One region of the Arthrobacter sp. NamB2 genome, then DNA from elsewhere that is predicted to be linked to it. Evidence: riboswitches for the same ligand, from Rfam matches in the RefSeq annotation. Region 1 holds a riboswitch; each other region holds the start of a gene.
The links. A riboswitch is a leader RNA that binds a small molecule or an ion and turns the genes downstream of it on or off. The one in region 1 is predicted to bind S-adenosylmethionine.
Positions count from the first base shown of each region.

Region 2: linked by a shared signal. The riboswitch ahead of FDK12_RS10390 (bifunctional o-acetylhomoserine/o-acetylserine sulfhydrylase) and the one ahead of FDK12_RS00095 (ABC transporter substrate-binding protein) in region 1 are both predicted to bind S-adenosylmethionine.
Region 3: linked by a shared signal. The riboswitch ahead of FDK12_RS14890 (methylenetetrahydrofolate reductase) and the one ahead of FDK12_RS00095 (ABC transporter substrate-binding protein) in region 1 are both predicted to bind S-adenosylmethionine.
Region 4: linked by a shared signal. The riboswitch ahead of FDK12_RS07340 (MetQ/NlpA family ABC transporter substrate-binding protein) and the one ahead of FDK12_RS00095 (ABC transporter substrate-binding protein) in region 1 are both predicted to bind S-adenosylmethionine.

Region 1 is NZ_SZWI01000001.1:15,493-22,692, reverse strand. Features, by position in the region: gene FDK12_RS00100 (catalase) at 1-1,352, shown strand, start outside; SAM riboswitch class I at 1,538-1,627, shown strand; gene FDK12_RS00095 (ABC transporter substrate-binding protein) at 1,727-3,397, shown strand; gene FDK12_RS00090 (ABC transporter permease) at 3,403-4,362, shown strand; gene FDK12_RS00085 (ABC transporter permease) at 4,390-5,325, shown strand; gene FDK12_RS00080 (dipeptide ABC transporter ATP-binding protein) at 5,426-7,060, shown strand; gene FDK12_RS00075 (acyl-CoA dehydrogenase family protein) at 7,071-7,200, shown strand, end outside.
Region 2 is NZ_SZWI01000005.1:109,514-116,713, forward strand. Features, by position in the region: gene FDK12_RS10375 (CPBP family intramembrane glutamic endopeptidase) at 1-603, shown strand, start outside; gene FDK12_RS10380 (DUF1540 domain-containing protein) at 745-1,032, shown strand; gene FDK12_RS10385 (VOC family protein) at 1,092-1,733, opposite strand; SAM riboswitch class IV at 1,858-1,975, shown strand; gene FDK12_RS10390 (bifunctional o-acetylhomoserine/o-acetylserine sulfhydrylase) at 2,058-3,374, shown strand; gene FDK12_RS10395 (homoserine O-acetyltransferase MetX) at 3,381-4,523, shown strand; gene FDK12_RS10400 (hypothetical protein) at 4,653-4,895, shown strand; gene FDK12_RS10405 (SGNH/GDSL hydrolase family protein) at 5,131-5,949, opposite strand; gene FDK12_RS10410 (alpha/beta hydrolase) at 6,134-6,814, shown strand; gene FDK12_RS10415 (RNA-binding S4 domain-containing protein) at 6,893-7,123, opposite strand; gene FDK12_RS10420 (DMT family transporter) at 7,165-7,200, shown strand, end outside.
Region 3 is NZ_SZWI01000012.1:864-7,424, forward strand. Features, by position in the region: gene FDK12_RS14885 (PIN domain-containing protein) at 1-229, shown strand, start outside; SAM riboswitch class I at 794-906, shown strand; gene FDK12_RS14890 (methylenetetrahydrofolate reductase) at 1,010-1,918, shown strand; gene metE (5-methyltetrahydropteroyltriglutamate--homocysteine S-methyltransferase) at 1,966-4,341, shown strand; gene FDK12_RS14900 (O-acetylhomoserine aminocarboxypropyltransferase/cysteine synthase family protein) at 4,453-5,805, shown strand; gene FDK12_RS14905 (cystathionine gamma-synthase) at 5,807-6,561, shown strand, end outside.
Region 4 is NZ_SZWI01000003.1:176,526-183,725, forward strand. Features, by position in the region: gene FDK12_RS07325 (STAS/SEC14 domain-containing protein) at 1-302, shown strand, start outside; gene FDK12_RS07330 (methionine ABC transporter permease) at 498-1,157, opposite strand; gene FDK12_RS07335 (methionine ABC transporter ATP-binding protein) at 1,157-2,185, opposite strand; gene FDK12_RS07340 (MetQ/NlpA family ABC transporter substrate-binding protein) at 2,258-3,145, opposite strand; SAM riboswitch class IV at 3,303-3,418, opposite strand; gene FDK12_RS07345 (maleylpyruvate isomerase family mycothiol-dependent enzyme) at 3,584-4,222, opposite strand; gene FDK12_RS07350 (hypothetical protein) at 4,328-5,245, shown strand; gene FDK12_RS07355 (GAF and ANTAR domain-containing protein) at 5,335-6,045, shown strand; gene FDK12_RS07360 (GAF and ANTAR domain-containing protein) at 6,312-7,040, shown strand; gene FDK12_RS07365 (alpha/beta hydrolase family protein) at 7,164-7,200, opposite strand, start outside.

The DNA of each region.
Region 1 (7,200 bases):
AGCGCGTCCCCGAGCGCGTGGTCCACGCCAAGGGCGGCGGTGCGTTCGGTGTCTTCGAGACCACCGAGGACGTCAGCATGTACACCCGCGCCGCGCTGTTCCAGAAAGGCGCGACGACGGAGACCCTCCTGCGTTTCTCGTCCGTCGCGGGCGAGCAGGGTTCACCCGACACGTGGCGCGACCCCCGCGGCTTCGCCCTGAAGTTCTACACCTCCGAGGGCAACTACGACCTCGTGGGCAACAACACCCCTGTGTTCTTCATCCGCGACGGCATCAAGTTCCCCGACTTCATCCACTCCCAGAAGCGCCTCCCCGGCACGAACCTGCGCGACGCCGACATGCAGTGGGACTTCTGGACGCTCAGCCCCGAGTCCGCACACCAGGTGACCTGGCTCATGGGCGACCGCGGCCTGCCGAATTCGTGGCGCACCATGAACGGCTACGGCTCGCACACCTACATGTGGATCAACGAATCGAACGAGAAGTTCTGGGTCAAGTACCACTTCAAGTCCAACCAGGGCCACGAGGTCCTCACGGTCGACGAGGCGGAGGCACTCGCCGGTTCGGACGCGGACCACCACCTGCGCGACCTCTCCGAGAACATCGCGAAGGGCAACCACCCGAGCTGGGACCTCAAGGTCCAGATCATGCCGTACGACGACGCGAAGACGTACCGGTTCAACCCGTTCGACCTCACGAAGGTGTGGCCGCAGGGCGACTACCCCCTGATCCCGGTCGGCAGGCTCACGCTGAACCGCAACCCGGAGAACTACTTCGCGCAGATCGAGCAGGCCACGTTCGCGCCGTCGAACTTCGTGCCCGGCATCGCCGCCAGCCCTGACCGGATGCTGCAGGCCCGCATCTTCTCCTATGCCGATGCGCACCGCTACCGCGTGGGCACCAACCACGCGCAGCTGCCCGTGAACATGCCGAAGAACGAGGTGCGCAACTACTCGAAGGACGGCGCGGCACGCTACTACTTCAACTCCTCCTCGACCCCCGTCTATGCCCCGAACTCCGTGGGCGGTCCGGCGGCAGACCCTGCGCAGTACGGAGCGCACGGCGGCTGGGAGAACGACGGCGACCTCGTCTACGCGGCGCACTCCCTGCATGCCGAGGATGACGACTTCGGCCAGGCCGGGACGCTCTACCGCGAGGTGTTCGACGACGCGCAGCGTGCCCGCTTCCTCGAGACCATCACCGGTGCGGTCGGCGGCGTGAAGAGCGACGAGATCCGCGCCCGGGCCGTCCAGTACTGGGCCAACGTCGACGCCGAGCTGGGGGCGAAGCTCGCCGCGAACCTCGGTTCCGGCGTCGAGCCCGCCACCGAGTCGGAAGCAGCTCTCTACTAGGCGACCACCAGCTCCCTGCACGAACGAAAGGGCGGACCCGCAAGGGTCCGCCCTTTCCGTGTCCCGCCCCCCCTGGGAGCCGCACCATCGCGGAATGTTTCGCTGGAAGTCCTGCGCGTCTTGATCGCCCGACCGATCTGCGATTACATCGCCATAGTCCGTCGGGTTCGCTCCCCGGGACTGAAAGACCATCCAGAGCGGCTGAGAGACCTGGCTCGTTGAAGCCGCAGCAACCACCCCGCCGGGGCCGGTGCTACTGCCAGGACCGATGGAGATAGCCTTATCCCCCCGTTGGTGACGACCGACCTCTCGTCGGTCCGAGCCCTCCTGCGTGCGCGGATAGGGAAGCCTCGATCACGACTGAGAGGACCGGCATGACTTCCCGCACCGTTTCGAGCCACAACGACGCCCGACTCCGCCCCGTCCTGACGCGAAGGTCACTGCGCATGACGGCGATGTTGGGCATCGCAGCCCTCGCGCTCACTGCCTGCGGGTCGACGGCGGACACCGCTGCGCGGCAGGACGCTGCCTCGGGAGAACCCGTCGAGGGAGGAACCCTCGTGTACGCGGAGGTGACGCCGATCAACAATTGGCAGACCCAGGCCGCACGCTTCTACGAGAAATCGAACGTCCTCAACAGCGTGCTGGACCGCCTGACCTACTTCGATCCCGAGCAGGGCGAACTGGTGCCCTGGATCGCTTCCGAGTTCTCCGCCAACCCGGAAGCGACCGAGTTCACGTTCACCATCCGCCCGGGCGTGACGTTCAGCGACGGCACGCCCCTGGACGCCGAGGCGGTCAAGCTGAACCTCGACGCGCTGGGTCTCGGCATCGAAGCCGCACAGATCCAGCCGAACGTGGACTTCGCCGGGTACGCGTCGGCCGAGGTGATCGGTGAGGACCAGGTGAAGGTCACGCTGTCCTCCCCCAACGCGAACTTCCTCCGGGCCACCTCGTCCGTCACCGCGGGCCTGGTGTCGCCGGCAACACTGGAGCTTGATGCGGCGGGACAGTCGGCGATCAGCAAGATCTCCGGCTCCGGTCCTTTCGTCTTCGAGTCCGAGAAGCCGGACGAGGAAGTGGTGCTCGCCAAGCGCGCGGAGTATGCCTGGGCACCGGAGACCTCCGCCAACCAGGGGGATGCGTACCTCGACAAGGTCGTCGTCAAATACCTGCCCGAGGTAGCCCACCGCGCCGGCGCCGTGCAATCCGGGCAGGTGGACCTGGTGCGGGGCCTCCAGCCCCTGGACGAGAAGACGCTCGCGGGGAGCGGGAACCAGGTGCTCCCGGCCGAGGGCGTGGACCTCACGGCGAACATGGCTGCGGTCCGGATCGGCAGCGGGAAACTCGCCGATGAGGAGGTGCGCCGAGCCCTGCAGATCGGCATCGACCGGCAGAGCATCAAGGACACCGTCCTGTCCGACAGCTACGAGCTCGCCGCCTCGGTGCTGAACCACAAGGCCCCTGGTTTCACCGACCTGTCCGACGAGCTCGAGTACCAGCCGGAGGAAGCCCGGAAGCTGCTCGACGCCGCCGGCTGGAAGGTCGGAGCGGACGGCATCCGGGAGAAGGACGGCGTGAAGCTGGAGGTCACCGTCACGAGCTCCAACAACTCCGTGGTGATCAAGCCCGCCTTCGAGCTCATCGAGCAGCAGTGGCGCGAGATCGGGGTCAAGCTCAACAACCGCGCCGGTGACAACACCTTCCTGGCCACCGCCATGCCCGATCCGAACGTGGAATTCTTCGGAACCCGCCAGTTCATCTACGGGGGCCTCGGCCCCATCTTCGAGCCCGCCAACAACACCATGACGCACACCAGCGATCCGGAGCTCAATGCGATCTTCGCCGCTGAGCGCGCTGCTGCTCCGGGTCCGGAGCGGGACGCCCTGCTGGCCGAGGAACAGCAGGCACTGGTCCTGGACAAGGCCTACTCGCTCGTGCTGTGGGACGAGGTCCAGGTGTACGGTGCGCACAGCGGAACGCACGTCGAGTTCACCTCCGGCACGGCACCTGTGTTCCAGGGCGCTTGGAAGACGGGCGGCTAGCGCTGGTGGCACGCTACCTCGCGCAACGGATCGGGCAGGCACTGCTGGTGGTGTGGCTCGCCTACACCCTCGTCTTCCTCGCCGTGCAGCTCCTGCCCAGCGACCCCGTGACGATCTTCCTGACCGTCGACTCGGCGGTCGACCAGGCCGCGATCGACACGATGAAGAGCCAGTACGGCTACGACCAGCCCCTGCCGGTGCAGTACGTGCACCAGCTGCTGGGACTCTTCTCGGGCGACTTCGGCTACTCGCTGGCGTCGGGCGAATCGGTGAGTGACAGGATCAGTGGTGTCGCCGGATCGACGGTGGTGCTGGCGGGCTCCGCCTTCGTCACCGCAGTACTCATCTCGGTCCTGCTGGTCGCCGCCGCCACCCTCACCCGGTCGGGTGCCACCCGTCGGTTCCTCGTCAACCTGCCTCCCCTGTTCTCCGCGGTACCGGTGTTCTGGCTCGGGTTGGTCCTGCTGGAACTGCTGTCCATCCGCTGGGGCGTGATGTCGCTGTTTCCGGACGGCTCCTTCCTGTCGCTGGCCGTTCCCGTCCTGGTCCTCGCCGTCGTCGTCTCGGCCCCGATGGCCCAGGTACTGCTCAAGAGCATGGCCCATGTCTACGAGCAACCGTTCATCGACGTCCTGAGGGCCAAGGGCGCCTCGCGGTCATGGATCTTCTTCCGCCACGCGCTCAAGAACGCGGCAGGGCCGGCCCTGACGATCACCGGTATCACGGTGGGGACACTCTTCGCCGGGTCCGTCATCACGGAGACCGTGTTCGCCCGCTCCGGTCTCGGTTCGGTGGTCCTCCAGGCCGTCACGACCCAGGACGTCCCCCTGGTCCAAGGGCTCGTGCTCCTGACCGCGACGGTCTTCGTGGTCGTCAACCTGGTGGTCGACCTGCTGTATCCCCTGCTCGATCCGCGCATCCTCAAGAGCAACCGCCAGGGGTCCCCACGGGCCCTCGCCGCCTGACGACCAAGACACGATCGAGGTATCTCCATGCCCGCCACCAGGAATTCCCAGCTCCCGGTCCTTCCGGCCGCAGCAGCACCGGCGATGCCGGTCGGCCCCGACGCGTCGTACGCGGCGATCGACGACGTCGGCCTCGTGCACCCGGCCGCACGGCGCCGTCGCAGGGTGCTCCGCAATCCTTCCCTGTGGGTCCTGGCCCTGCCCCTGACCGTGATCGCAGCCTGGGCGCTCGTACCCGACTGGTTCACCGCGTACTCGCCCCTCGACGGCACCCCGAGCGAGAACTTCCAGGCGCCGAATGCCACCCACCTCTTCGGTACGGATCATCTCGGCCGCGACGTCTTCGCCCGCGTGGTGCACGGAACGCGGCAGACACTTCTGACCGCAGGACTCGCCGTCCTGATCGGGCTGGTCGTGGGCTCGGTGGTCGGGCTGGTGGCGGCGACCGCAGGACGTGCGGCGGACGCCGTCTCCATGCGACTCGTCGACGTGCTGCTCGCCGTACCCGGCTTCCTGATCTCCCTCGTCATCGTCACGGCTTTCGCTCCCGGGCCCGTGTCCCTCGGGGTCGGTGTCGGCATCGCCTCGGTGGCGTCGTTCGCACGCGTCGTCCGATCGGAGGTCCTGCGTGTCCGGAACCTCGACTTCGTCGAGGCGTCCTTCCTCAATGGCGGCACCTACTGGTCGGTGGTGCTCCGCCATGTCCTCCCGAACGCCAGCGGACCGGTCCTGGCGCTGCTCGCCGTCGACCTCGGGGCGGCCATCCTCGCGATCTCAGGACTGGGCTTCCTCGGATTCGGCGCCCCACCACCCACTCCGGAGTGGGGACTGCTGATCGCGGAAGGACGCCAGTACCTCGGCAGTGCGTGGTGGCTGACGTCGTTGCCGGGCGTGGTCATCGTGGCGACCGTCATCCTGCTGGCTGCCCTCGGGCGGCAGCTGTTGAAAACCTTCCGGATCTAGCCAGGAGCACACCGTGAACACCCGAGAAGCACCCACACGCCCCCGTACGGAAACGGCCCCTGATCGGGTATCGCACGTTCCGGACGAATTGCTGCTCGACGTGCGCGGGCTGAGGATCGAGTACGGCCACGGCGACGCAGCCAGGACCGCCGTCGACCGCGTGGATCTGGCTGTCCGCCGCGGCGAGATCGTCGCGCTCGTCGGCGAATCAGGATCGGGCAAGTCGACCCTTGCGAAGTCGATCATCGGCCTGCTCCCGGCGGCGGCTCGACGGACCGCCGGCTCGATCGTCCTGGGCGACACCACCCTGACTGACGCCCGGGAGAAGGATCTCGAGAAAATCCGGGGCGTCCGGATAGGGCTGGTGCCTCAGGACCCCGGCGCCTCCCTCGACCCGGTCCGGACCATCGGCTCACAACTGGCAGAGGTCTTCCGGCTGCACCGCGATGGCCCGCGCCGCTCCCGCCGATCGGTCCGGGCCGACGTCATCCGGCTGCTCGACCTCGTCGGGATCGACCGCCCCGAGGACCGGCTGAAGCAGTACCCCCACGAATTGTCGGGCGGCCTCAAGCAGCGTGTCCTCATCGCGATCGCCTTCAGCCTGCAGCCCGAACTGCTGATCGCCGACGAGCCGACCTCCGCCCTCGACGTGACCGTCCAGGCCAGGGTTCTGGACGTGTTCGAACGGCTCGCCCGGGAGTTCGGCACGGCCGTGGTCTTCGTGACCCACGATCTCGCGGTCGCCACGGACCACGCCGTGCGGATCGTCGTCATGCGTCGGGGACGTATCGTCGAGGACCGCCCCGTCGCCGACATCCTCGCCGAGCCCGAGGACGAGTACACCGCGAGGCTGCTCGAGGAGGCCTCACCGCACCCCCCTGCCGAGGCCCGATCGGTCTCCGTGGCAGGACCCGGCGCGACACCCGCTATCGAGGTACGGGGGCTCATCCGGGACTTCGACAGGGCCGGTGAGCACCACCGGGCGGTCGACGGCGTGTCCTTCAGCGTCGCCCCGGGCACGACCTTCTCCCTCGTGGGGGAGTCGGGGTCGGGCAAGTCGACGACCGCGCGCATGATCCTCCGGCTCCTGGACCCCACGGCGGGGCAGGTACTCATTCAGGGGGAAGATGTCACCTCGGTCTCCGGCGACCAGAAGAGGGAGCTGTGGCGGAGCCTGCAACTGGTCTACCAGAATCCCGACTCGGCCCTCGACCCCCGGCTGCCGGTCAGGAAGATCGTCGGTGAGCCGCTCCTGAACTACCGGATCGGCACCCGCGCGGAGCGGGACGGACGCGTGGCCGACCTCCTCGGGCAGGTGGGCCTCGCTCCCAGCCTCGCCGGCAAACGCCCCCTCGAACTCTCGGGCGGGCAGCGCCAACGCGTGGCGATAGCGCGGGCGCTCGCGCTGGGCGCACGAACGCTGGTGCTCGACGAGGCGCTCTCAGCCCTCGACGTGCTCACCCAGGCGCAGATCCTCCGCCTCCTCGAGGATCTGCAGCAGGACCTCGGACTGACCTACCTCTTCATCTCGCACGATCTGCACGTCGTGGAACGGATCTCGACGACGGTCGGCGTCATGCGCCGGGGCCAACTCGTCGAGACGGGCCCGACGGCGGACGTCTTAGGCAACCCTGCCAGCGAGTACACCCGCCTGCTCCTCGACTCCAACCCCGGCCACCGGCTGCGCGCACTGACCGATTCCCGCAGCACAGCTGCCCTCTCCTCCTCCCGCTAAGGACACCTCCATGACCGCTACGGCAAACACACCGCCCCGCCAGGCGACCGGCAGCACGGACCCCGACGACCCACGAACGGTCCCGGTGACCGGCGAGGCCCGGTATGCGGAACTGGCTGCCCGCTTCCGGCCCGTCTTCG
Region 2 (7,200 bases), on a different contig from region 1:
GTCCTCAACGACCGGCAGTACTTCGATCTCACCTACCAGCTGCTGGGGATCTTCTTCGCGCTGGTCCCGGTGGCGCTGGTGCTCTTCCTGCTCAGCGGGCAGGGTGCCTCGGCGTTCCGCCGACTCGGTCTCACGTCCGAGAGACCCCTGCGCACCGTCGGTCTCGGGGTCGGCCTGGCGGCGATCATCGGCGTCGGCACTCTCGGTGTGTACGCCGGCGGCCGCGCGCTAGGGATCACGACGGCACTGGTGCCCGCCGCGCTCGACGCCTACTGGTGGACGGTTCCTGTGCTGATCCTCTCCGCGGTCCGGCATGCGGTGCTCGAGGAGGTCATCGTGGTGGGCTACCTCTTCATCCGTCTGCGGGAGCTCGGCTGGTCAACTCCCGCGATCATCCTCACCAGCTCCCTGGTGAGGGGCAGCTACCACCTCTACCAGGGCTTCGGGCCCTTCATCGGGAACGTGCTGATGGGGCTCCTCTTCGCTTTCTTCTACACCCGGACCCGTCGTGTCATGCCGCTCGTGATCGCCCACGCCCTGATCGACACCACGGGATTCGTCGGATTCGCGCTGCTCGGACCCGCCATCGGAATTGGCAGATGAATGCGGGCAGATAAGCCTTACCTCCGCTCATTGCGCACGCCGATCATGACTAAATTAATCGACAATTGCGGTGCTAGCGTGAATTCATTCGGGATTTCGGCGGCTTCGACCGGGGCTGCACCGGACCGGCCAGGAGGAACCATGAGCGTCGTCACCAGTGTCTCTGAGTGCAGTGTCCACAACTGCTCGTTCAATCACGACGGCTGCACTGCCGTCGCCATCACGGTGTCGGGAAGCGAGGAGCACGCGTCCTGCGCAACCTTCATCGACACCTCCATCAGCGGGGGCCTGCCCAAGATGCTCGCGCACGTGGGCGCTTGCCAGCGCTCCGAGTGCAGCTTCAACCACGACCTGCTGTGCAGCGCTCCTGCGGTCAAGGTGGGCCCGGGTGCCGAAGCGGCTGACTGCCTGACCTATACCCACGCCTGACCAGGAGAAGACAAGAGGGGGCCGGACGACGTCCGGCCCCCTCTTCTGTCTCTGCCTCATCAGATCTCGATGCGGCCTTCTCCGGTCTCGAAGGTCACGGACATGATGCCCGGCGTACCGTTCGGAGCGATCCACTGCACCTGCACGCCGTCGAGCGTCTCCTCGACGTCGGTGCCGAGCCATTCGGTGACGCGCTCCGAGGATCCGGCGATCGTCAGGCAATCCAGCTTCACGGAAGCCGGGCGCGCCTTCGAGGGGTGGAGGGGCTCGGTGCCCTCGTCCCAGCGGAGGAGGTAGGGCACCTGCGGGTCCGCGATCAACCCCTTGATGCCGATCTGCTGCCACGTGAGTTCCTGGCCGTCGGGGAACTTGCGGTTACCCGGTACGGCACTGCGGCCGAGGCGTTCCTCGAACGGACCGAGGTCGTCGACGGCGACACACCAACCCATCCATCCGCCGCCGGCCTCGGAGCGGGCCCGGACTGCCTGCCCGAACGGGGCCTTGTCCGACGCCGGGTGGTTGAGTACCTCGACGACCTCCAGGTACTGGCCGTTCGCCAGAGGGAAGATCATGTTGCGGGTGCCGAAGCGCGGGTGTACGCCGCCCTTCACGGCCTCCATGCCGAGCTTGGCCGAGATCCGGTCGGCCGTCGCGGCAAGTCCATCAGGTTCGCAGGCATATGAAACGTGGTCCAGGCGCATGCCGACATTTTGGCACTAAGTGATGAACGTCTCGACTTAGGCTCGCCTTACCGTTCCTGGCGGTCCACTTCACGCAAGGTCATACGGGTTGCCGGATCGGCCCCGATGGGTTTTCATGAGTGCAGGTCATGAGTGCCAGCACGAAGCCCCGGCTTGCTGGCCGGCAACCCTCCAACCGCGGTGGGGTGCCCCGGGTGAGGACCAGGCTCGGCGTCGCCAATGGCGCCGTGCAAGCGCGGGCTCCTCCGGGGTCCGGTCTCCTGGAGCGGTGTCCACCGGCCGGAGCATCGGACCACGCGGAGCCCCTATCGACTAGGGAGCACCATGTCCAACGATTGGTCCTTTGAGACACGCCAGATCCACGCCGGCCAGGTGCCGGATGCAGCCACGGGAGCGCGTGCGCTGCCCATCTACCAGACGTCGTCGTTCGTCTTCCCGAGCGCCGAGAGTGCGGCGAACCGTTTCTCGCTGACCGAACTGGCGCCCATCTACACGCGCATCGGCAACCCGACCCAGGAAGCGGTCGAGACGAGGATCGCCAGCCTCGAGGGCGGAGCCGGGGCACTGCTCCTCGCCTCCGGGCAGGCCGCCGAAACCTTCGCGGTGCTCAACATCGCCGAGGCGGGAGACCACATCGTGGCGAGCCCGAGCCTCTACGGGGGCACCTACAACCTCTTCAAGCACACCCTGAAGAAGTTCGGTATCGAGACCACCTTCGTGGAGGATCCCGACAACCTGCAGCAGTGGCGGGACGCCATCCGGCCCAACACGAAGCTCTTCTTCGGCGAGGTCGTCTCGAACCCGCGGCAGGACGTCCTCGACCTCGAGGGCATCAGTGCCGTCGCGCATGAGCACGGACTGCCCCTGGTCGTGGACAACACCCTGTCCACGCCGTACCTGATCCGGCCCATCGAGTGGGGAGCCGACATCGTGGTGCACTCGGCCACGAAGTATCTCGGCGGGCACGGCAGCGCCATCGCGGGCGTGATCGTCGACTCGGGCAACTTCGACTTCGCGCAGCACCCCGAGCGGTTCCCCGGCTTCAACACCCCCGACGAGAGCTACCACGGACTCGTCTACGCGCGTGATCTCGGCGTCGGCAGCGCCCTCGGAGCCAACCTCGCGTACATCCTCAAGGCGCGCGTCCAGCTGCTCCGGGACCTCGGGGCGTCCGTGTCCCCGTTCAACGCCTTCCTCATCGCGCAAGGGCTCGAGACCCTCAGCCTGCGTGTCGAACGGCACGTGCAGAACGCCCAGGCCGTCGCCGAGTGGCTCGAGGCGCACGACGACGTCGAGCGTGTCTCCTATGCGGGTCTCCCCTCGAGCCCCTGGTACGAACGCGGCAGGAAGTACGGCCGCATCGGTACCGGCGCCATCGTCAGCTTCGACATCGTCGGAGGCGTCGAGGCCGGCAAGCGCTTCGTGGACGGCCTCGAGCTCCACTCGCACGTCGCGAACGTCGGCGACGTCCGCTCGCTCGTGATCCATCCCGCGTCCACGACGCACAGCCAGCTCGGAGCAGAAGCGCAACTCACCGCGGGCGTCCGGCCGGGGCTCGTCCGGCTGTCCGTCGGCCTCGAGAACATCGCCGACATCCTCGCCGACCTCGACGCCGGTTTCCGCGCTGCGAAAGAAGCCTGACCCTTCGTGACCACCTACCCTCCTGCTCCACTGCATTCCGGATTCAACGCCGCGGCCCCCGAGGGGGACGGGCTCCTGCGCATCGGCTCGATCGGTCCGCTGGCGCTCGAGACCGGAGGCGAGCTGCCAGACGTCCAGCTCGCCTTCGAGACCTGGGGCAGGCTGAACAGGGACGGCTCCAATGCGGTACTCGTGCAGCATGCCCTGACCGGCAGCTCGCACGTCGCGCGGGGCTCGTCGGAGGAGGAGGGCTGGTGGGATGCGCTCGTCGGACCCGGGTGTCCGGTGGACACCGATCACTACTTCGTGGTGTCCGTCAACATGCTGGGAGGCTGCTACGGCTCGACGGGGCCGGCCAGCCTCGCTCCCGACGGTACGCCCTGGGGCTCGCGCTTCCCCTTCGTCACCATCCGTGATTCCGTCCGCGCCGAGAGCCTGCTCGCCGACCAGCTCGGTATCGGCCAATGGCACTCGGTGCTCGGGGGATCGATGGGAGGGGCGCGCGCGCTCGAATGGGCCCTGATGTATCCGCAGCGCGTGGAACGGTGCGCGGTCATCGCCTGCACTGCCGCCAGCTCGGCCGAACAGATAGCGTTCGCCCAGGCGCAGCTGCAGGCCATCCGACTCGACCCCGCCTATCGCGGCGGCGACTACTACGACGGCCTGCATCCGGATGCGGGCCTTGGACTCGCCCGGCGGATCGCGCACATCACCTACCGATCGGAACATGAACTGGAAGCGCGCTTCGGTCGGGCGGAGCAGGACGCCGAGCAGCCCCTCGGGGCCGTCCTGCCCGCCGATCGGGGGCGCTATCAGGTGGAGAGCTACCTCGACCACCAGGCGGACAAGCTCGTGGAGCGTTTCGACGCCAACAGCTACGTCGTCCTGACGGAGGCGCTCATGAGCCACGACGCCGCACGCGACCGGGGGAGCCTCGACGCTGCGCTGGGGGCCGCGACGTCGGAGTTCTTCATCGCCGCAGTCGACTCGGACCGGCTGTACTTCCCGGAGCAGTCGCAGCGGCTGGCTGATGGACTGCCCGGGACTGTCCCGGTTCACACGATCTCCTCGCCGGTGGGCCATGACGCGTTCCTCACGCAGATCCATCAGCTCGACGCGCAGCTGCGCGCCACCCTCTACGCGGTGTAGCAGATACCGGTTGGGTTTCCAGCGGCGGGCACCTAGGCTGGGAGCTAAGCCTGCTTACTGATGGTCGGCAGGCACGTTCGAGGTACAACGCCCCCGGACTCACCGACGTGAGATGAAGAGGAGCTGTTCATGGAACTGAGCACCATTGGCTGGAACCAGGAAGCACGCGACAAGATCCTGCTCGATTCCGATCGCGCGCTGCAGGGAGCGGTCCGCGAGGCCGTCGAGACCATGCAGGGCAAGTCCCGCGACGAGATCTACGAGTTCCTGTTCCAGAAGCTGCAGCCGCAGTTCGTCGACTTCAAGCCCGGACCGGACCTCAGCGCCTGCGCGGACGCGGTAGCGAACGGCGACGTCGACCTGGAGAGCTGAGCGCCGCGGGTTCGATCACTGAGTCGTGACACGAGTGACCCGTGGGCATGGCGCCCACCGGTCATTTCTCTCATTCCGGGCATTTCCTGTGGCTCATGGCAGTCCTGGGCAGCACGCGGGCCCGACTCGTCACGCCACGACCTCGGTCCCTCGCCGACCCCGCGGCTTGTAAGCAGGACATGCTCGCGATCGGGACTCGGGCTTGCAATCGGGACTCGCTGGCGATCGGGACTCGTCAGTCCGATGCCCCCGGCGGCATGCCGGGCCCGAAGATCGGCCCCGCCTCGAGGCGCTTCGCGACGACGCCGTCGCCCGAAGACTGGTGGCGCAGGCGGCGCAGGACCCACGGTACGAAATATTCGCGAGCCCACACCAGGTCCTCCGCGCGAGCGGCGCGCCAGGAGCGTACGGGGCGCTCCTTCGGATGCAGCGGCTCGAGGGTGTGGCGCACGGCGAGGGTGTCCAGCACCATCGCCGCGATCGTGTGGTGGCCGAGTGGTGAGAAGTGCAGCCGGTCCGAGGACCACATCTGCGGGTCCATGAGCTGCCGCAGCGCCCACATGTCGGCGATCACCGCCTCGTGGCGGGCGGCAACCGTGCGGAGGTTCTCGTTGAAGATCGCGGTCTTCGACCGGATGCTGCCGAGGACCGTCTCCCGGACGTCCGGACCGGTGAACAGGACGACAGTCGCTCCGGAGGCGGCGAAGGAGTCGACGACGGCGTCGAGCTTGTCCGCGAGGAGGTCGGGATCCCCGCCGGGCCGTAGCAGGTCGTTCCCGCCCGCGCTGATCGTGACGAGGTCCGGTTGGAGGGCGAGGGCCGGCTCGACCTGCTGGTCGATGATCTGCTGCAGCAGGCGGCCGCGGACCGCCAGGTTCGCGTAGGCGAAGTCCGCCTGCCCGCGGGCCAGTTCCTCCGCAACGCGGTCTGCCCAGCCACGATTTCCACCGATGCTTTCCGGGTCGGGGTCCCCGATACCTTCCGTGAAGGAGTCCCCGAGGGCGGTGTACCGATGCCAGGGGTGGGGCTCGGACACGAGGCTCGGGTCGATCATCGGCCCGTTGACGAGGGGATCGGCAGCGTCGGGCAGAGGCGATGGGGCATCCGTTGGGCTCACCCGGGCATTCTTTCAGGCCTCGTGCGCATGGGGCCAGCGGCTCCGGATTCATCCTCGGGACGAGGCACCGTGGCGCGATCTCCGGGGCAGGGAGCGGACTGCACCATGCCAAAATGGTGACATGACCGAATCCGCCCGCGGCACAGCTGCGTCCTCCACCCGTTCCTGGGACCCCGTCGTCCTGTGGTCGAAGCCCGAGTCCGAACGCGAGGGTACGCCCCTGCTGGTCCTGTTCCACGGGTACATGGCCGACGAGGAGGACCTCATGGGGCTCACCGACCACCTTCCGGCGGACTTCACCGTGGCATCGGTGCGCGCCCCTCAGCCCGCCGGGCCGGGCTTCTCGTGGTTCCCGCTCTCCCGTGAGACCGATTACTCGGTGGAGCGCGTCGTGGAGAGCGCCACCGCCGTCGTGCGGTGGCTCGATACCCTCCGCAGCGCCCACACCAGCGTCAACCTCCTGGGTTTCTCGCAGGGTATGGCGGTTGCGACTTCGCTTTTGCGCCACCGGCCGACCGACTTCGCCTGCGTCGTCGGCCTGTCCGGGTTCGCGGTGCCGTCCGAAGGCAACGCCTTCTTCCGTGACGAGGAAGCTGCGGAAGCGCCCGCCCAGTTCTTCTGGGGCCGCGACCAGGCAGACCAGGTGATCACCCCGGAGATGATCGAGTTCACGCACGCCTGGCTCACCAAGCACACGAAGCTCACGAAGATCCTCTACCCGAACATGTTCCACAGCATCAATCTGCAGGAACTTGCGCATGTCCGGGAGTTCCTCAGCATGACGGTTCTCGGCCGGCGCTGAGCGCTCGACGCCTGAAGCGCTCGACGCGTGCGGTCCTATTCGCGCGGGTGCTGCCCGAGGGTCGGTGCCCTCCGGGTACTAGCCCTGCGTGATGCGCACGGTCTCGCCGTTGACGCTGATGGTGTCCCCGGGGTGCAACTGCCGTCCGCGGCGTTCCTCGATCTCCCCGTTCACCTGCACCAGTCCGTTGTCGATCAGGTTCTTGGCTTCGACGCCGTCCTCGGCGAGGGAGGCGAGCTTCAGCAACTGCCCGAGGCGGATCATGTCGTCCCGGATGGGCAGCTCTGCGATGGATGCGTCGTCGGTCATGCAGTCCATCATGCCGGATGCTGCCGCACTAGGCTGTACGGGTGTCTGATGCGCCAGTGGTCCCTCCGGTTGTCGGT
Region 3 (6,561 bases), on a different contig from region 1:
GGAACTCTACGGCTCGAATATCCTGCCCATCGACGTTGATGTGGCCATCGCATGGGGTCCGATAGCGGGCGGTGACGGTGTGCCGGCAGTTGAATCCCTCATTGCTGCAACCGCCGTTCAGCAGCATCTCTCCGTCGTGTCGGGAAACGTGGAGACCTACCGCAGGTTGGCCGTCCCAGTGATCAATCCCTGGGAAACGGATGCCCCGACCTCAGTGACTCTGCACTGACGGTCGCGCCGGCGGCCCACCGGACCGGTAATCCCTCGATCGAAGCGGACAACTGCACGGACGACAGCACGGACGAACTGTGGCCGCGACAGCACGGACAACTGCACGGACGACAGCACGGACGAACTGTGGCCGCGACAGCACGGACGAACTGTGCCCGCGACAGCGCTAAGGGCTGCGCCTCAGGATGCACGGACACCTGACTGCACCACCGACGTGGTGGCGACGTCGCGCTGCTGGCTGCAGTGACTGCCCGCGGCGAGGACCGCGAGGTCGACGCGTGACACTTCCCTACGTGTGGCACTTCCACACGTGATGAGGACCGATTGAGCGCTGGAACCTTCTCCTCGGCGTGGCCTGCCTGCCCCTCCTACGAGCTCCAATCTGCTTCTGACATCTCGCGTGACGGCACGAGCCGGGCACCGCCAATCCAGTGTTCTAGGCGCTGAATTTATGACGCCGTGGAGGCGCAGTGTGACAAGGCACGAGTCAGAAAACGTCATCCGACGCCATCTCATTGCAGGTTTGTGCCGGTGGCGGCGGTGCTGCTTACAGTGGTCCTACAAACCATCAAGAGCGGCCGAGAGATCTGGCTTGTTGACGCCGCAGCAACCATTCGATTGCCCTCCCGCCAGGGAGAGCAGTGGAAGCGGTGCTCCTGCCAGAACCGATGGAGACACATCAGTGAACGTACCTGAGGTCCCAGCGTGCTCGCAGACGGGTACCGCTGCACCTCGATCCGATCGTTGATCTACTCCCTCGGCCGTTTCGAGGAGTGGAATGACACCGCACGACCGGGCAGCAATACCGCCATCCTTGTCCTACGAGCTGTACCCGCCGGCGACTCCGGAAGCCGGCGACAGCCTGTTTCACACGATCGACGAGCTCTCAGCGACCACTCCGGATTATGTGTCGGTGACTTTCAGCGGCACACCTGGTCGTCGTCGGGCCTCCGTCGGGCTGATCAAGCACCTCGTTCGCAACACCAGGCTTCGTCCGCTTGCTCATCTGACCTGCGTCGGTGAGACGCGAGAGAGTCTCGACCGCTTGGTGCGGGAGTTTCTCGGGCTGGGAGTCAGGGGCCTGCTGGCACTGCGCGGGGACCTTCCGCGAGATCCTGAGGTTCCCTCCGGTGAGGTGTCGTTCGCGCACCAGCTGGTGGAGCTGATCCGGGACGTCGAGGCCCGTCACGGGGCGACACTGGCGGGCGGCAAGCTGGCAGTAGGTGTCGCGGCGTACCCCAATCGGCATCCCGAGTCGCCGTCGTTCCTGCACGACGTCGAGGTACTGGTCTCAAAACAGCGTGCCGGCGCCGATTTCGCGATCACTCAGGTGTACTTCGATCCCGCGCACTACGCCGCTCTGGTAGTGGCAGCCCGAGCCGCAGGCGTCACCATACCGATCATCCCGGGCGTGATGCCGATGGCGAACGTCCGTCGGCTCGAACGGCTGGCCATGATGACGGGCGTTCGTCCGGACGCTGCCTTGCTGCACCGACTGGAGACCGCATCCGATGACGGCGAGCGACGGCGGATCGGTGTGCGGGCGGCAGCAGTGCTGGCCCGGGCGGCCTTCGACGCAGGAGCTCCCGGCCTGCATCTGTACACGTTCAATGACCACCGCGCATCGGTCGAGGTCATCGATCAACTGGACCTGCCGGCTGCACGCTCACTCGCTGTCCCCGCATGAGCCGTCCCTCTCAGCAGAACATCACATCACTTCCAAAGGAGATCCCAATGAGCACCCCTAAAGCTTTCCCCACCGCCACAATCCTCGGCTACCCACGAATCGGACCGGGTCGGGAGCTCAAGAAGGCGGTGGAATCCTATTGGGCGGGAATCATCGACGAGTCCGGACTTCAGCGCGCAGCCGAGGAACTCCAGGACCGCACGGTCTCCCGCCTTATCGAGCTTGGTCTGGGCGGCGAGGATTCCTCGATCCCCGCGGACTTCGCCCTCTACGACCAGGTGCTGGATGTCACCGCTGCGCTCGGGGCCCTACCGACCCGCTTCGCTGATCTGGCCGACCAGGACGGTTCCATCGGCACCGCTGCCTATTTCACGCTTGCTCGGGGCGACGGCGAGCGGGCGCCACTGGAACTGACCAAGTGGTTCGATTCCAACTACCACTACCTGGTTCCGGAAATCGGCGTCGCGACGACGTTCACTGCCGTGGCCCACCGCCTGACGGCAATCGTCCGGCGGCAGCGTGAGCGAGGAGCGGTGCTGCGCCCGGTGCTGGTGGGCCCGGTGACCTACCTGCTGCTCGCCAAAGCGGAAGAGGGTGCGCCCACAGGATTCGACCCGCTGTCCCGCATCGACGACGTCGTCTCTGCGTACGAGGGCATCCTGGCGTCACTCGCCGAGGCAGGAGCCGAGTGGGTGCAGCTGGATGAACCGGGTCTGGTCAGCGACCGCGGCGGTGAGTTGGCAGCACCGGGTGGGTTGGTCGAGCGTGTGTACCGGCGGCTGGCCGGTCATGCCGAGCGCCCGGCCCTGCTGGTCACGACCGGTTATGGCACCGCGGGCAACCCGACGGCGCCCGGTCAGGCGCTCGCTGTGCTGTCAGCAGCCGGCGTCGAGGCCGTTCATGCAGATCTGGTCAGGGGTTCCAGGCCCTCCGACGAGGTGCTGCAGGGTTTGGGCGCGACGCGCCTGGTCGCCGGCATCGTCGACGGCAGGAATGTATGGCGGAACGACCTGCAGGCATCGCTGAGCGTGCTGGAGCAGTTGCAGGCCGGAACAGGCGCCACGGTCACGACGGCGACGTCGACGTCGTTGCTGCATGTGCCGCATGATGTGCGGGCCGAGACGGCACTGCCGGAGCACCTGCCGGCGTGGTTGGCCTTCGCCGACCAGAAAGTACGTGAGGTGGTCGTGCTGGCTGGGGGACTGGCTGATGGCCGGTCGACTGTGGCCACGCACCTCGAGGAGACGGAGGCTGCGCTGCAGCAGCGGGCACGCTTCGACGGCGTGGTCGTGGACCGGGTACGCAAGCGCATACGCGACCTGACCGCCGAGGCCTTCACCCGCGGCCCTGCCGAACGCAGGGCCGAGGTACAGCAGCAACGGTTGGGACTGCCGGTGCTGCCGACCACCACCATCGGGTCGTTCCCCCAGACCGGAGAGGTACGCAGCGCCCGGGCCGCGGTCCGCAATGGCAGCATCTCACCGGCGGAGTATGAGCAGTTCCTCCGGCAGGAGATTGCCCGCGTGGTGCGGTTGCAGGAGGGCCTCGGGCTGGACGTGCTCGTACACGGTGAGCCGGAGCGCAACGACATGGTCCAGTATTTCGCGGAGAACTTCGACGGCTTCGCGGCCACGGATCACGGCTGGGTGCAGTCCTATGGCTCGCGCTGCACCCGTCCGTCCATCCTGTGGGGTGATGTGTCCAGGCCGCAGGCATTCACGGTTCCATGGATCAGTTTTGCGCAGTCGCTCACCGAGCGGCCGCTCAAGGGCATGCTCACCGGCCCGGTGACCATCCTGGCCTGGTCCTTCGTCCGTGATGACCAACCGTTGGGAGATACAGCCCATCAGGTGGCGCTGGCGCTCCGGGATGAGATCGCCGACCTCGAGGCTGCAGGCATCGCGATCGTGCAGGTGGACGAGCCCGCCCTGCGCGAGCTGCTGCCGCTGCGTTCGGCGGATCACCAGCCGTACCTGGACTGGTCGGTACAGGCGTTCCGGCTGGCTACTGCCGGTGCCGGTGATCGGACACAGATCCACACGCACCTGTGCTATTCGGAATTCGGTGAGGTGATCTCGGCGATCGATGGGCTCGACGCGGATGTCACCAGCATCGAGGCCGCACGATCGCGCCTCGAGGTCGTCGCCGACCTGGCCGGCTTCGGTTACTCCCGCGGGATCGGCCCGGGGGTCTACGACATCCATTCGCCGCGCGTGCCCTCCGAGGAGGAGCTCTCCGCCCTCATCGCGACAGCGCTCGAGGCCCTTCCCGCGCAGCAGCTGTGGGTCAATCCGGATTGTGGACTCAAGACCCGGGGGTATGACGAGACCGTCCTGTCGCTGCGCAACCTCGTCGCTGCGGCCAGAACGGTGCGGGAGAGCGCCGATCTCACGACGACTGGACACGCACTGGCGCACTCCTGACCGCACGCGGCGGTCCTGCTCCGCTCCAGTGTCACGGGGCAGGGCCGCCCGCGGTCCTGCCCGGCAATCCGAATCCACGTACGTGACGACCGCTGACGAAGGAGCCCCTCGATGAGCACCGGTGATCCTGGCTTCACAGCCACCTCCCAGATCCATGCAGGCTACGAACCGCAGGCCCCCTACCGGTCGGTGGCTGTTCCCATCTACCAGACGGCCGCCTACGAGTTCCCGGACTACGCGTCAGCACGCAGCATGTTCGCGCTCAGGGAACCAGGCTTCACCTACACCCGCACCGGCAACCCGACCGTGGCGGCGTTCGAGCAGCGGATCGCAGCGCTCGACGGCGGTGTGGCGGCGCTGGCAACGGCAACAGGGCAAGCTGCAGTCGCCGTCGCCCTGTTGTCGCTGGCACGAGGAGGTCAGCACATCGTCGCCTCCTCGAAGCTCTACGGGGGAACAGTTGATCTGCTCACGGACACCTTCGCTGATTTCGGGATCGAGGTCAGCTTCGCCGATCCGCTGCACCCCGAGGTCTGGCGGGCAGCGGTGCGTCCTACGACAAGGGCCTTCCTGACCGAATCGATCGGCAATCCTCTGGCCACGCTGCAGGACCTTCCGGCGATCGCCACGGTCGCGCACGACGCCGGGGTCCCACTGGTGGTGGACAACACCCTGGCGACTCCGGCGCTGTACCGGCCGCTGGACCTCGGAGCCGACATCGTCGTCTACTCCGCGACCAAGTTCCTCGGCGGGCACGGGACAACACTCGCCGGCGCCGTGGTCGACGGCGGGCGCTTCGACTTCTCCAGATATCCGGACAAGTGGCCGCAGATCACCCGTCCCAAGCGTCGGTACGGCGGGGATGTCCTCTGGGAACGCCACGGTCACGGCGCCTATCTTGCACTGGCACGCAGCAAGTACCTTCATGATCTCGGCCCCTCCCTCTCGCCTACGAGCGCCGCGCATATCCTGCAGGGGCTCGAGACCCTGGACATCCGCGTTGCCCGTCATGGGCAGAACACCCGGGAGGTGGTGCGATTCCTGACCGGGCACCCCGCTGTCGCAGCGGTACACCACCCGTCGGTCCAGGATCACCCGCAGGCCGAGCTGGCGGCCAGGGACTTCCCCCGGGGTGCCGGAAGCGTGTTCTCCTTCGACCTGGCCGCCGATCCTGGCCAGGTAGAAGGGTTCATCGACAGGTTGCGGTTGTTCAAGCTGGTGGCCAACGTGGGAGACACGCGATCCCTGGTGGCCCATCCCGCGGCGATGACCCACTGCCGGCTGAGTCCGGAGCATCGGTTCGCGAGCGGAATCGCGGACACCACGATCAGGCTCTCGATAGGGCTGGAGACCGCGGGGGACCTCGTTGCAGACCTGGATCTGGCCCTCGCTCCGTTGATCGCGTCCGCTCGAGCGGACGCCCGTGCCGTCGGAGCCGTCGCCCCTGCAGGAACGGGAGCCTGATATGCCGCAGTACTCTGGATTCAACACCACGGCGGTCCACGCCGGGCAGGAGCCGGACCCTCTCACCGGGGCCGTGATCCCGCCGATCTACCAGACCTCGACCTTCGTCCAGGACGGCATCAACGTGCTGCGGGCGGGTCACGAGTACAGTCGCGGTTCGAACCCCACGCGCAATGGGTTCGAAGCACAACTGGCCGCGGTGGAGCGCGGTGACGCGGCCTTCGCGTTCGCCTCGGGGTTGGCTGCCGAGGACGCGCTGCTACGCGCCCTGCTCAGGCCCGGCGACCACATCGTGCTCGGCGGCGACGGCTACGGTGGCACCAACCGACTCATCAACGGGTTGCTGGGACCATGGGGTGTCACCAATACGGCAGTGGACATCACTGACCTGCGCGCGGTGGCCGCGGCCGTCCACCCTGGCTCGACGGCACTGCTGTGGGTCGAGACTCCATCGAACCCACTACTGAGCATCGCGGACCTGGCCGGCTGGGCCAAGATCGCCCATGACTCGGGGGCGCTGCTGGTGGTGGACAACACCTTCGCCTCGCCCTACCTGCAGCGACCCCTGGAGCTCGGCGCGGACGTGGTGGTCCACTCGACCACCAAATACATTGGTGGGCACTCGGATGTGCTCGGTGGGGCAGTTGTGGTGGCCGACCGAGCGTTCCGCGGCAAGATGCTGGCGGAGGCCATCGGCTACCAGCAGTTCGCCGGCGGCGCGGTGGCGGGCCCGCAGGATTGCTTCCTGGCCGCCCG
Region 4 (7,200 bases), on a different contig from region 1:
GGCAGCCGGGCACGATCGTGGAGGTTGAGGATGCACAGGACGTGCTGGAGAGCAGCTTCCTGTTCGTCGACAGCGTGCCCTATGCGATCCTGATCGACCTGGGCGGAATCTTCAGCATCAGCGCCGCCGCGAGTTATGCATTCGCGGACGATCATCGTGTCCTTGCCGCAGCAATGCTGGGTGACACCCCCGTGGACCGTGTGCTGGCGGCGCAGAGCTCCCGCGCCATCCACTCGACCAGGCTCTTCTCGTCCGAGCCGGACGCCGTCGCCTGGCTCGCGGGTTACCTCCTCGGGGAGTAGCCGTCGGGGCCGGCCTGGCCGGAGCGACCACGCATGGCGGGCGGCTCAGCACTGCCACGATGCCAGTGGCGCGGAGCAGGTCCTCGACCCAGCTGGCAGCGGCAGGGCACAACCCGCGGTGACAGGACCGCCGCCGACACGCCGGCGGTCCCCGGGCAGCTCACAGGCGGACGGCGTCCTGCCGGCCCGAGGCGATCAGCGCCTGAGTACTCGGCGAGCCAAGACGTTGCCCAGTAGCTGGACGGCCTGGACGAGCAGGACGATCACGATGACCGCGGCCCAGGTCACCACCGGGTTGAACTGCCGGTAGCCGTACTGGATGGCGAAGTTGCCCAGTCCACCGCCACCGACGCTTCCGGCCACTGCTGACATGTCGACGAGGGCCACGAAGATGAAAGTGTAGCCCAGGATCAGGGGTCCCAGGGCCTCCGGGATGAGGATGGTCAGGATGATCCGCAGGCGTCCGGCCCCGACGGACCGCGCCGCTTCGATGACGCCGGGCTGGACGGTCAGCAGGTTCTGCTCGACGATCCGGCTGATGCCGAAGGTGGCCGCGAGTGACAGCGTGAAGATGATCGCGCTGTTGCCGATTCCGGTTCCCGTGACCGCCCGGGCGAGGGGTTGGGCGGCCGCCAGGAAGATGATGAACGGGATCGGCCGGAAGATGTTGACGATGACGTTCAAGGTACGGAACACCGCGCGGTTGCCCAGGATGCTGCCGGACCTGGTGGTGTAGAGGCCGATACCCAGGAGGAGCCCACCCAGACCTCCGAAGAGGAGGCTCAGCCCGACGATGTAGAGCGTCTCGTAGGTGGCTTCCCAGAGTTGCGGGGTCAGGGGAATGAGGTCTTCCATCAGGCAAGCTCCTTCACGGCGATCCGGCCGGCCATGGTCTGCAGTGTCGAGGTGATGACGGCGTCCTGTCCGGTCAGGGCAAGGGTCAGGTGACCGAAGGCACGTCCGCGGATGTCGTTGATCCCGCCGTAGACGAGTTCGAACTCCACGCCCGCGGCGGCCAGCTCGAGGAAGACAGATGCCTGCGAGGAGTCGCCGTCACGGAAGGAGAAGGTGACGATGCGCCCGGTATGCCGCTCGCGGAGGACGGACAGTTCGTCGGGCGACGGGATTCCGCGCACCACCGTGGAGACGAACCGTCGGGACGACGCCTCGCGGGGATTGGAGAAGACGTCGAACACCTCTCCCTGCTCCACGATGCGTCCTCCGTCCATGACCGCCACCTTGGTGGCGAGGGTCTGGATGACATCCATCTCGTGGGTGATGACCACGATGGTGATCCCCAGCTCCTCATTGACCCGGCGCAGGAGCCGGAGCACTTCGTGCGTGGTCTCAGGATCAAGGGCCGACGTCGCCTCGTCGGCGAGGAGGATCTTGGGCGAGGTCGCCAGGGCGCGAGCGATGCCGACGCGCTGCTTCTGCCCGCCGGAGAGCTGCTCGGGATAATTCGAGGCCTTGTCCGCGAGCCCCACGAAGTCCAGCAGCTCGGTGACGCGGGCCTGGATCTCATCCCGCGTCCTGCCCGCGACGCGGAGGGGATACGCCACGTTGTTCCAGACAGTCTTAGCGTTGAAGAGGTTGAACTGCTGGAAGATCATGCCGATGTCCAGGCGCAGTGTCCGCAACTGGCGGTCAGGAACCTTCGTGACCTGGTGTCCGTCGACGACGATCTCGCCGCTCGTGGCCTTCTCGAGGGCATTGATCAATCGGACCAGCGTGCTCTTGCCTGCTCCGGAGTACCCGATGATCCCGAAGATCTCCCCTGCCTCGATGTCCAGGCTGACGTTGTCGATGGCATGGACAAGGGGATCGCCGCGGCGTCCCGGGGGAAAGCTCTTGGTGACGTTCCGCAGTGAGATGAGTGGCATGGTCTTCCTAGCTGGAGTAGTAGTGTGGCCGGCCAGGATCACCGGCCGGCCACACCGAGGGGAAACGAATCGTCAGCCTTGGGCCTTCGTGTCTTCCTCGACGGTGTCCAGACTCGTTTTCAGCTCCTCCACGGGGACCTTCAGGAACTCGGCGGTACCGCCCGAGGTCTCCTGCACCGCATCGAGGACTTCCTGGGTGTCCTGGTAGATGCTCACGAGCTTCTGGTAGGTCTCGTTGTTCTCCTCGCCTGCACGGGAGGCGAAGACGTTCACATAGGCAGCCGCAGCAGGATCCGCGGGATCGTCCTTCGCGATGGCGTCGTCGAAGCTGAGCCCGGCGTCCTGGACGAAGTCGTTGTTGATGATCGCCGCCGCGACGTCGGGAAGGGAGGTCGGGGTGAGCGACGCGTCCAGCGTGGTGACGGTGACCTTCGAGGCCTCTTCGTCGATGTCGTCGATCGTGGAGAACGCGCTGCCGCCGTCCTTGAGCACAACCAGTCCTGCGGACTGGAGAACGAGGAGGCCACGCGCAAGATTGCTCTCGTCATTGGGAACAGCAACCGTCGAACCCTCCGGAATCTCCTCCACCGAACCGTGCTTCGTGGAGTACAGCCCCAGCGGGTAGATCGCCGTCGATCCGACGGGGGTCAGTTCTTCGCCGCTGGAGACGTTGTAGCGCGCCAGGTAGACGAGGTGCTGGAACTGGTTGAGATCGAGGTCGCCCTCCGTCAACGCGGGGTTCGGCTGCGTGTACTCGGCGAAGTCGACCACTTCGAGGTCGATGCCCTCCTCGGCAGCGGCATCGGTGAGGATGGCCCATTCCGGGTCACTGGCCCCGACGACGCCGAGGCGCACTTTCTCGTCCCCTCCTTCGGAACTGGCTGCCGAGGAACCGCACGCGACGGTCACTGCAAGGAACGGGACGACGGCGATAGCCAAAAGCCTGCGGGAGTGAATCATTGGTCTTCTTTCTCGAACATCGGGAACGGAACGAGCAAGCCGTTGGTGCCGCCGCCGGAAGGCGTTGTGCACCTCGGAGGAACTACCCGACCGCGGCACGCTGGCTTGCTTCCATGTAGTGCGGGCGCAAACCATCACCGCTTGAGCAGCTCCGGAAACGCCGTACTTGCCAACCGGAAAATATCTCGGCGGCCGAATCTTCACCTGGAGCACCCCACTACGGGAGAGGGTTGCTGTCCAACCGGCCAGGGCCTGTGGCTGGAACTCTTGATTCTTCATCCGACGCTAATTCACGGCTCGGGACCGGTCAAAATGAACCGGCTCGCTACGTCACAAACGACGTGCACGTCCCTCGTGCTGGTGCCCACACGAGGGAACTGATATACCCGGGCGCCTCCGGCGTCGAACGGGACAGCCGGGAAGGCCGGCCGCGGTGTCCTATCGTCCGTCCAGCCGCCCGGCCAGCCGTTCCACGCCGGGGCCGGTCAGCCGCGCGAGCCCGACCGGACGGCCGGCCGCGACGAGGAGCAGGTCCTTCACGCTCCCTTCCACCCGGAGCCCCTCACCCGATGACCACTCCGCATCGGTCGCGACCAGCTCGAGTCCCAGAAGCCGCTCGGGAGCGCCCAGCATCCGGTTCCCCACGACGTAGGTCAGCACAGGAACGGCGACGTCGAGGCGCACGCGGTAGGCGCGGCCGAGCGCCTGGGCGATGTCCTGTCCGTGCACGAGCAGGTCGGTCAACGGGTCCATGGGAGCGCTGCCCGGGATGCGCCGGGAGGACTCCGCGCTCTCGCGCAACTGTTGGACGAGCTCGGCCGCGGTGAACCTCGCCGCACGGATGCGCGCGGTATCCGCGATCATCCGGTGGAAATTGCCGCGAGCTCTGATGGCCGCCACGACGAGGAATCCCACCGACGCCCTGGTCGGGATCGTCAGGTGGGCCACCACCTCCCGCACGGTCCAAGCAGAACACAGGGACGGTGCGGTCCACTCGGCGTCGTCGAGTGTCTCCAGGAAGCCGCACAGGTGCTGCCGTTCGGCTCTCACCGCCACCGCTATCTCATCTGGTTGCATGGTAGGGGCTCCCTGGTTGGCCGTACGGTGACAGGAGCAGTGTTCCATCCGGGGTGCGGGAGCACCAGAGCACTGCACGGTAGTCATCGGGAGGATGCAGCAGACATGGATTTCTTGGAGGAGGTGGCGAGGCTCTACGCCCTGCCGCTGGACCAGTTCACCGCTGCTCGGAACACCGCTGCGAAGCAGGCTACGCAGCACGGCGACAAGACGCTCGCCGGGACGCTGCGCAAGCTGCCGAAGCCGGCGTCGGCGGCCTGGCTCGTCAACGTACTCGTCAATCGCCGCCGGGATGAGGTGGAGCAGGTGCTGGAGCTCGGCGCGTCGCTCAAGGCGGCGCAGGTCAGCCTGGACCGAGCCCAGCTGAACGCGCTCGGCCAGCAACGCCAGCGCCTCCTCGCCGCCGTCGCGCGGCAATCCCTCGATGCGGCCGCCGAGGTGGGACACGACGTCGGGGCCGCCGCCCTCCCCGGTGTCGAGCAGACCCTGCGAGCCGCCCTCGCCGATCCCGCCGCCGCAGCAGCGGTGCTCACGGGCCGCCTCGTGCGGACGCTGGAGGCTACCGGTTGGGACCCGGTGGACCTCGAGGGGGCGGTGGCGGGACCCTTCGACCCGCCGTCCACCGCAGCCGACGCCGACGACGAGGGCCGGGATCCGCAGGCCAATGCAGGGACGCCGACCGGCGCCACGGATGGATCACGCAAGGCGCAGCAGCTGTCGCTTGCGCACCGGCGCCGTCAGGCCCAGGCCCGGCTCGACGCAGCCCGTGAAGCATCAGCCGAGGTGGAGGCAGAGGCATCCGGCATCCGCCGGCGGCTCGAGCGGCTCTCCGTTCGCCGTGATGGACTGACGGCAACCATCGAGGACCTGAACGAACGATTGGAGATCCTGAAGCGTGAACTCGCCGACGTCGACGGCCAGGCGGCAGGGCTCGACGAACAGGCGGCCGAGGCCGGTCGCTCCCTGAAGGAGGCGAGGGACGAGGAAGAAGCAGCAGAGGCTCTCCTCGAGGAACTGGGGTGACCATTCGGCACTGCGGGAGAAATCAGGCGTTGCCGGCCCGGCGTAGAGTGGAACGACATCAGCGGTATTCGTCGGGCCGGGAAGAAACCATGACCGAGCAAGAAGTTCTGAGCGATATCAACGACGAGCTGTTCGCCCTCTTGACCGAGACCGCGGGTATCCAGCAGTTCCTCGACGAACTAGCCCTCATCGCAGCACGCAGACTGTCGACGACGGGCGACGTGTCCTGTGCCATCACCCTGGTACGGCGAAGAAGGGCAGGCACACTGGCCGCGAGTGACGACGTCGGCCGGCACGCGGACGAGTTCCAGAACCGGTTCAGCGAGGGGCCCTGCCTCGAGGCGGCCGAGACGCAGCGCCCGGTCTACTGCGCAGACACCTCCACCGACACGCGCTGGCCTGCCTACCTGGGCAAGCTCGACAGCTCCCGCGTCCGGTCCATCCTCGGCGTGTCCTTCCCCCTCGACGACAGTGGGCGGGCTGCCCTGAACCTGTACTGCCCGCGTCCGGACGGCTTCCCCCCTGCCAGTGTCCAGGCTGCCGAAGCCCTCGCCGAAGCCGCGTCCTCATCCCTCAGGTTCGCCCTGCGCGCTGCCACGACCGGCGAAGAGCAGCACCACCTCGAGGCCGCACTGGCTTCGCGGCGGACCATCAACACCGCCGCCGGGATCATCATGTTCCAGAACAAGTGCTCGCAGGACGAAGCGTTCGCCATCCTGCAGCGTGCCTCCAGCAGCAGGAACATGAAGCTGCGGCTGGTCGCGGAGCGCGTCATCCGGTCCGCCAGCGAGCGGTCCTAGGCGCCGGGCCAACGGGCGGGTACGCGAAGTCGATCGCGCGAGCCACGACATCGACGGTCCTGCGCGCAGCCGCCTCGATGCAGGGTCCGTCGTCGAATCCGGGCCGGACACCAGCGGATCGGCCGGCGGGTCACGCAGGTACCGGCGATCGTGAGCCGCCGGCGGATTTGCCCCCGGCGCACAGCAGTGACTATCTTGAACGACGTCTAGAAGTGGGCGCCGTGCATCGCCGGCCTGCCCGGCTTCAGGACTTCTCGAGGCCTATTGTGGAATCCGAGCCCACCCTCAACGAACTCGCCGTCGTCTTCGGCCGTGTTCGGGGGCATCTCCTCACCGAAGAAACAGTGCAGCACGCCGTTGACCTTCTGGCCGAAGCTGCCCGGGATCTGATCCCCGGCGCCACCGGCGCTGGTGTTTCCCTCATCCACCATGGTCGGAGGACCAGCACCGGCGCAACGGACAACCTGGTCAAGCGGGCCGACGAGCTGCAGTACGAACTGTCCGAGGGACCCTGCCTCAGCGCCTGGTCTACCGGGCAGCCCGCACGGTCGGACGACACGACCTCCCCCGGGCAGGCCTGGGCACGCTGGGCCTCGGCCGCGGCAGCGATGTCGGTCCGGTCCTGCCAGAGCGTGCCGCTCATCCAGGGACGCACGACGATCGGGGCGATGAAGGTCTACTCGACCGAGGCGGGAGCCTTCGACGACACGACGGAGCGAGCCCTCACCCGCTTCGCCGTACCGGCAGCCACCCTGCTGAGTCACGTCCAGACCAGGGAGACGCCCCAGCAGATCCGCTCCGAACTCTCGGCGGCCCTGCAGATGCGGGACCGTGTCGGCATGGCCAAGGGGATACTCATGGCGCAGCTCGGCCTGGATGACCGGGCGGCCTTCCGAGAACTGGTCGCGCGAGCCGAGCGCGACCGGCGGTCCGTGGCCGAGATCGCGGCGGAGCTGACGAGTGGCCCTGCTTCCCGTGGGGCTGATTCCCGGTAGTACTGCGGCTGCACTCCATCGACCACGACCGACCGCGACCGCGACTGACAGCTTCCCCGCCCGCGGTGCGGGGAGGCCGGGAATTCAGTGCCGGCCGTCGGTCCTCCGCCACCCTCGGATGGATCAGTAGCCGCAGTCGGTCCGGTAGTCCGAGATGGCC